One region of the uncultured Solobacterium sp. genome, then DNA from elsewhere that is predicted to be linked to it. Evidence: a T-box and tRNA genes for the amino acid it is inferred to sense, from the RefSeq annotation. Region 1 holds a T-box; the other regions hold tRNA genes.
The links. A T-box is a leader RNA that pairs with one kind of tRNA and senses whether it is charged. The one in region 1 lies ahead of serS (serine--tRNA ligase), so its partner is inferred to be a tRNA-Ser.
Positions count from the first base shown of each region.

Region 2: it has a tRNA-Ser gene. The T-box ahead of serS (serine--tRNA ligase) is inferred to sense a tRNA for this amino acid. The anticodon was not compared.
Region 3: it has a tRNA-Ser gene. The T-box ahead of serS (serine--tRNA ligase) is inferred to sense a tRNA for this amino acid. The anticodon was not compared.

Region 1 covers NZ_CAUQGG010000002.1:81,409-83,684, reverse strand. The annotation lists gene serS (serine--tRNA ligase) at 1-1,124, opposite strand, end outside; T-box leader at 1,163-1,367, opposite strand; gene RWM19_RS01765 (hypothetical protein) at 1,472-1,906, shown strand; gene gyrA (DNA gyrase subunit A) at 1,998-2,276, opposite strand, start outside.
Region 2 covers NZ_CAUQGG010000003.1:7,390-9,665, forward strand. The annotation lists gene RWM19_RS02320 (PfkB family carbohydrate kinase) at 1-577, shown strand, start outside; gene RWM19_RS02325 (TetR-like C-terminal domain-containing protein) at 586-1,149, opposite strand; tRNA gene RWM19_RS02330 (tRNA-Ser) at 1,263-1,353, shown strand; gene RWM19_RS02335 (trypsin-like peptidase domain-containing protein) at 1,464-2,276, opposite strand, start outside.
Region 3 covers NZ_CAUQGG010000012.1:37,413-39,688, forward strand. The annotation lists gene RWM19_RS07410 (peptide ABC transporter substrate-binding protein) at 1-824, opposite strand, end outside; tRNA gene RWM19_RS07415 (tRNA-Ser) at 1,050-1,138, shown strand; gene RWM19_RS07420 (ATP-binding cassette domain-containing protein) at 1,178-2,276, opposite strand, start outside.

The DNA.
Region 1 (2,276 bases):
TTTTCACCCTTAATACGAATTCCAAGTCTTCTAGCCTGTGCATCACCTAAATTGGAGCAACTTCCAACTTCAAAGTATTTCTTCTGACGTGGAGACCAAGCTTCAACATCACAACTCTTCACCTTAAGATCTGCCAAATCACCAGAGCAGCATTCCAACGTTCTCACTGGAATATCTAAAGAGCGGAAGAAATCAACACTATTCTGCCATAGCTTATCATACCAATCCTTAGATTCTTCTGGCTTACATACTACAACCATTTCTTGTTTTTCAAATTGGTGTACACGATAGAGACCTCTCTCTTCAATTCCATGTGCACCAACCTCCTTACGGAAACATGGGCTATATGAAGTTAAAGCATATGGTAAATCCTCTTCTTTTAAGATTTGCCCCATAAAGCGACCAATCATTGAATGTTCCGATGTACCGATAAGATATAGATCTTCGCCTTCAATCTTATACATCATATTCTGCATTTCCGCAAAGCTCATAACACCTGTTACAACGCTACTATGAATCATGAATGGAGGAATGAAATATGTAAATCCACGATTAATCATAAAGTCTCTAGCGTAAGATAAGATAGATGAATGCAATCTAGCAATATCTCCTTGTAAATAATAGAAACCATTACCTGATGTTCTTCCTGCACTATCAATATCAATGCCTGCAAGTTTTTCTAGGATATCTGTGTGATATGGAATTTCAAATGATGGAACGACTGGTTCTCCATATTTTTTGATTTCTACATTTTCAGAATCATCTTTTCCAATTGGAACAGAAGGGTCGATGATATTTGGGATTACCATCATTCTATTTTTGATTTCTTCCGCTAGTTTAGCTTCTTTAACTTCTAAACTTTCCAATTCCGCATCCATATCCTTTACGGATTGTTTTGCCTGTTCTGCAGCTTCGATATTCTTATCTCTCATATAGAGACCGATTTGTTTGGAAATCTTATTTCTCTCTCCACGTAGAGTATCTCCACGTGTTTTCGCTGCACGATACTCTGCATCCAAACTTTGTACTTCATCAACAAGTACTAACTTTTCATCTTGGAACTTCTTTTTGATGTTTTCTTTTACTAAATCTGGATTTTCTCTAATTAGATTAATATCTATCATAATTTACCTCTTCCTAAAAATAAAAAAGCATCATCCATCAAAGGGACGATGTCAACGCGGTGCCACCCTTTTTGTTAAATTGTTTCACGTGAAACAATTTAACCACTTCATTAGTGATAACGGGACAACCGGAAAGTATTAGTTTCACTCAAGAGTGGATTCATACATCACAATGATAACTCACATCATCCGTTACCTTTCTGAAAATGCTTTTGTACTACTATTCTCTATCGACGTTTTTACAAAATAATTTAATCATTTTGACATTAATTTGTCAATGTAGCAAAACAGTGATATATTTAAAATGATTAAACAACTCAGTTGTTTTAATAATAAGGAGAATAGGTATGGCAAAAAAGTCGCAGTACAAACAGAAGTTAGAGTATAACAACAACTACAACAGAAACAACTACCGCTCATTCTCAGTCCGCTTTAATAATAAAGTTGAGAAAACAGTTATCGCTTGGCTTGAAGCTAAAGAATCTGTAAAGGGTTACTTATGTGATCTAATTATTGCAGATATGGAAAAGAATGGAAAAAAGACTGCCTCAAAGAAACCAACTAAGAAGGCAACAGTAAAGACTGAAAAGAAACTTGCCAAAAAAACTACTCCGGCTAAGAAAGTCGCAAAACCAGTAGCTAAGAAGACAGTTGCTAAGCCTGCTGCAAAGAAAGTTACTAAGAAGACAGTCGCAAAACCAGTAACTACAAAGAAAACAACAAAGGCACCAGTAACAAAGAAAGCTGCTAAACCAGCTAAGAAGACTACGAAGAAAAAGTAATCTTACATTAAAACTTCTGCATTTTGCTACGGAAGTTTTTTTATACTCAAAAAGAAAAGGACAGAGTGATAAATTCACTCTATCCTATTTTTTATTCTTTTGAATCAGAATCTGTTACTTCTTCATCATCGTTATCAATGATATCTTCATCATCTGATGTATCTTCAAAGACACCTTCATCTAATACTTCGTTATGAGAGATATCTACTACTTCTGAATCTTCCTCTGGTTCAAGTATCGCTACTGATGAGACAATATCATCCTTCACATTAATTACCTTCACACCTTGTGCAGAACGGCTATATACAGATACCTGGTTGAGAGATATACGGATTACAATACCGCCAGCAGTCATAATCATGCAGTCTTC
Region 2 (2,276 bases), on a different contig from region 1:
TACATTCCAAAAGGAATGGGCGGATTCGCTTGATCTTTCTTCCTATGGATATATCTATGCTTGTGGAATAGAGATTGAAGACAAGGATGGTTCACGTATTGTAGATTGCCTAGCGGCATGTGATGGACAGGTCGTATTTGCGCCAGGTCCAAGATATGCACATATCTCTAAAGAAATCATGGAACGCATCTATGCACTCAAACCAGTCTTGCATGTCAATGAAATAGAATTGTTCGGTTTGAGTGGAAAGAACGATATCAACGAAGGATTACAGGAACTGCATACACGAACAGGGAATATTGTGATTGTTACGTTGGGTGAAAATGGGTCTACGAGTTATGATGGCTCAAATTTTGTGCATGTGCCATCAAAGAAAGTAACTGTAGCAGATACAATTGGTGCAGGAGATTCGCATGTAGGTGCTGTGATTGCAGGATTATGCATGCATGCGGATATGAAGGATATTCTGGGGTTCGCAAATGATATAGCGGGAGCGGTTGTATCTAAAAAAGGAGCAGGCTTAGAACCTGCAACCGCATTAGATATCTATTATCAATACTTTAAAAAAAGACCATAAGGTCTTTTTTACATTTTTGTTTTTTCGAAACGTTCTAGCGCAGAAGAGAATGTGCCATGCATTAGAATCGCAACTCGATCAACAATCTTTTGTGGATTTTCATGCATACCTTTTTCAATCCAGTCAAATATTACACCGGCAAAGCTAAATCGATAGAAGGATGCCATAAAATGAATTGTTTCATTAGAAACCTTATAATTTTTCGCAAGTTCACGAATTACATTTAATAGTAAGTACTCCGCCGCATCTTCTAGCATACGCATGATGTGGGATTGTGAACGAGAGTGAATTGTATTTAAGATAAAGTGTTTTTCTTTCTCAATAATCTTGAAGGCAGATAAAAGTCCATCTTGCCAACTATCATAACTACGTTGAGTTCCGATGGCCTCTTCGCCCTCCGCAAGATAAATCCAATCAATTAAATCATATATATCATGGAAGTGATAATAAAATGTTTGGCGGTTAACACCGCAATCATTTGTAAGGTCAGTAATCGTAATCTTTTCGAGAGGCTTCTGTAATAAAATCTTCTTTAGAGAAGCGCCTAATGCTTTCTTTGTCAAATCGCTCATTTTGTATAACCTCCAGTATGTTTATTTTACGTGGAAAGTTAAATTATTTCTACATTAATACTTTATTTTTTGAATAATAATTGGTATTATAATTCATGTCCTATGAAAACTTTGCAGGAATACCCAAGCGGTTGAAGGGGCAGGCTTGGAAAGCTTGTAGATCGGTAACACGGTGCCAGGGTTCAAATCCCTGTTCCTGCGCCATAGTTAAAAAACCCGCATAAATAGCGGGTTTTATTATGCAGTGGTCAATAATTGGTCAACTATTGAAATAGAATAAATACAGAGTAGGGGATACTCTGTATTTATATTTGTTATTTATTGTTGTTTTGCTCGCCTTGGTTAGGGAGAGTTTGTTGGTTGTTATTTTGGGATTGTGTTGTTTCTAGTGTGCCTGTAAGAGTAACTGTGACTTGGATCTGGTTACCATCTCTATCAATTGTTAAATCAATTGTATCACCAGGTTTCTTTGTCTTTAGAATTGCGGATAAATCTGGATAGCTAGAAACTTCCTTGCCATCTGCACCTACAATCTTATCATAAGCCTTTAAGCCAGCAGCTTGTGCACCACTACCGTCGATAACATTTGTGACATATACACCAGGAGTGTAGTTGCCTTGTTGGGTAGTAAGAGTCTGTAAGTAAACACCTAATGTTGCACGGTCTGTAACTTTACCGTTCTTAATTAATTGTTCCGCAACCTCCATTGCGTCATTTACTGGGATTGCAAAGCCGATACCTTCGATTGTTGCGCCAGATGAAGATGTACCAGAGTCTTTAGACTGTACGATACCAATCAAATTACCGTTACCATCAAATAATCCACCTCCTGAGTTACCAGAGTTGATCGTGGCATTTGTTTGGATAAGCTTCATAGATTCGTTGTTAACAACAAGTTCACGAGATGTTGCAGAGATGATACCATCTGTAACGGTTCCACCAAGTGTACCTAATGGGTTACCAATTGCGATTGCGGTATCACCTACAGAAATCTTGGATGAATCACCAAGTGTAGCAGGTGTTAAGTCATTTGCGTCAACCTTTAATACTGCAATATCGCTCTTTGCATCGGTACCAACAAGTTTTGCGTCATACTCTGTTCCATCACTAGTCTTAACTGTAATCTT
Region 3 (2,276 bases), on a different contig from region 1:
GCTTCAAAACCATTCATGATTGAGTGGTCATCAGAGCCATCATCATATGTATAAGTTACCTTATTGATATATACGTGTTCTGCATCCCAGTAGTTCTGATTCTTTGTGAATTCAACGATAGACTTAGCTGTGTTGTTTGTTAAGATGTAACCACCATTGTAAAGAATAGATGATGGATCAACAATACCGAAATCACATGCATTTAAATCAGGGGAACCTAACTTACATCCGGAACCCTTAGAATTTAAGAAGTCTTCATTGATTGGGAATAAAATACCATAAGTTGTTAGAGAGTAGAAATAAGATGCTGGTTTTTCAAGAGTATACTTCAATGTATAATCATCAACAGCTTCTACACCAACCTGATCAAATGGTACTTCACCAGCTTCATATTCAGAGAAGTTCTTAATAAGACCTTCTACTAAGTATTTTGTACCAGACTTGAAGTCTGCTGAGTGTTGAAGACCAGTAACGAAGTCCTGTGCCTTTAATTCAGCATATTCTTCGCCTTCATTTGTTACCCATTTAACACCCTTACGAATCTTAAATGTCCATTCTGTCTTATCATCGTTAGATTCATAAGACTCAGCAAGAGCAGGTACATAGTTACCGTACTTATCATTTTCTAATAAGCCGTCAACAAAGTTTGCTGTATTTTCGTTATCAACCGCCTTGTTGGAAACTGTGTAGTCTAAGCTCTGCATATCCAAAGAATAGACGGATCTAAAGTCTTCAGATTGTGATGCAGTTGTCTGTCCACCTTTGCCATTGCAACCTGCAAGAGCTAAAACAGCGGCAAGAGAACCCAATAGTGCTTTTTTCATAAATTCCTCTTCCTCCTAATTTAAGAGAACTCCCTCTCTTAATATACCAGTAATATTACGCAAATCCTAAAATGATGTCAATAGTTTGTAAATGATTTTGAAAATATTTCCTAGTATTTTTTCTTTTATGAAAATATTTTCATAAAGTGTATTTTCTAAATTCTTTGCTTGTCTTTCACTTCCTTAAACCTACATCCTATTTCTATGATATAATTGTTCAGCGCTGGAGAAGTACCCAAGAGGCTGAAGGGGGCGGTTTCGAAAACCGCTAGACGTGAAAGCGTGCGGGGGTTCAAATCCCTTCTTCTCCGCCATAATAAAAGCCTGTCATTTTGAAGTGACTAGGCTTTTTATTATGCGACTTCCTCTAACAATGATGCCCATCTTTCTTCTAGATGTGCTAATTCATTATGTATATCATCTATATCTTGATCTAAATCATTCATCTTTTGATAATCTTGATAATATTCTGGTTCAAAGCGAAGTTCACGCATCTCTTCTAACTCCGCTTCTTTTTCTGTAATCAACCGTTCAAGTTTCGCAATCTCACGACGACGTGCTTCTGGTGATAGTGCCCTCTTCACCTCTTTTTTAGGATTTGGTTCACTACTTGTTTGTTTCGCTTCGCTTATTTGTACAGGTTCTTGATTCATATATTCATCATAAGTTTGATTTACAAACTTACAGCCATCATTACTTAGAATTAATAAACCTGTTGCCATCTGTTGAATAAAGTAACGGTCATGCGAAACAAATAATATCGAACCAGTAAATCCCTTTAGGGATAATTCGAGTGCTTCCTTGCCTGGAATATCTAAGTGATTTGTTGGTTCATCCAGTATTAACATATTGGCATGCTGTAATAATAGTTTTACAAAAGATAGGCGTACTTTCTCACCACCTGATAAAACATCAACGGTTTTAAATACATCATCTGCCGAGAATAAAAACTGACCTAATACACTACGAACAGTTGTTCTATCCAAATCTGGATACTCATCCCAAACTTCTTCTAGTACTGTTTTACCAGAAGAGAACTGTGCAAGCTGCTGATCAAAGTATCCTTGTTCAATTTGATGACCAAACAAGAAACTACCTGATAGTGCAGGAACGATGTGCATGAGTGTCTTTACAAACGTTGATTTTCCTGTACCATTTGGACCAATAATCGCAATTCGATCGCCACGGCGCATCTTCATCGAAATCGTCGTAAGAACATGGTCATATCCAATCGCAAGATTTTCAACTTCCAATACTTTTTCGCCACCTTTTACGCGTGGAGTAAATTTAGCATGAAATGTTTTATCATCTGTTTGATCCACTTCAATACGGTCCATACGCTCTAAATATTTAATCTTGGACTGTGCAAAAGCAGCTTTATTCTTTTTATAACGGAACTTTTCAATTAACGCCTCTAAACGCTGAATATCTTTCTGTTGTCTTGCATATGCA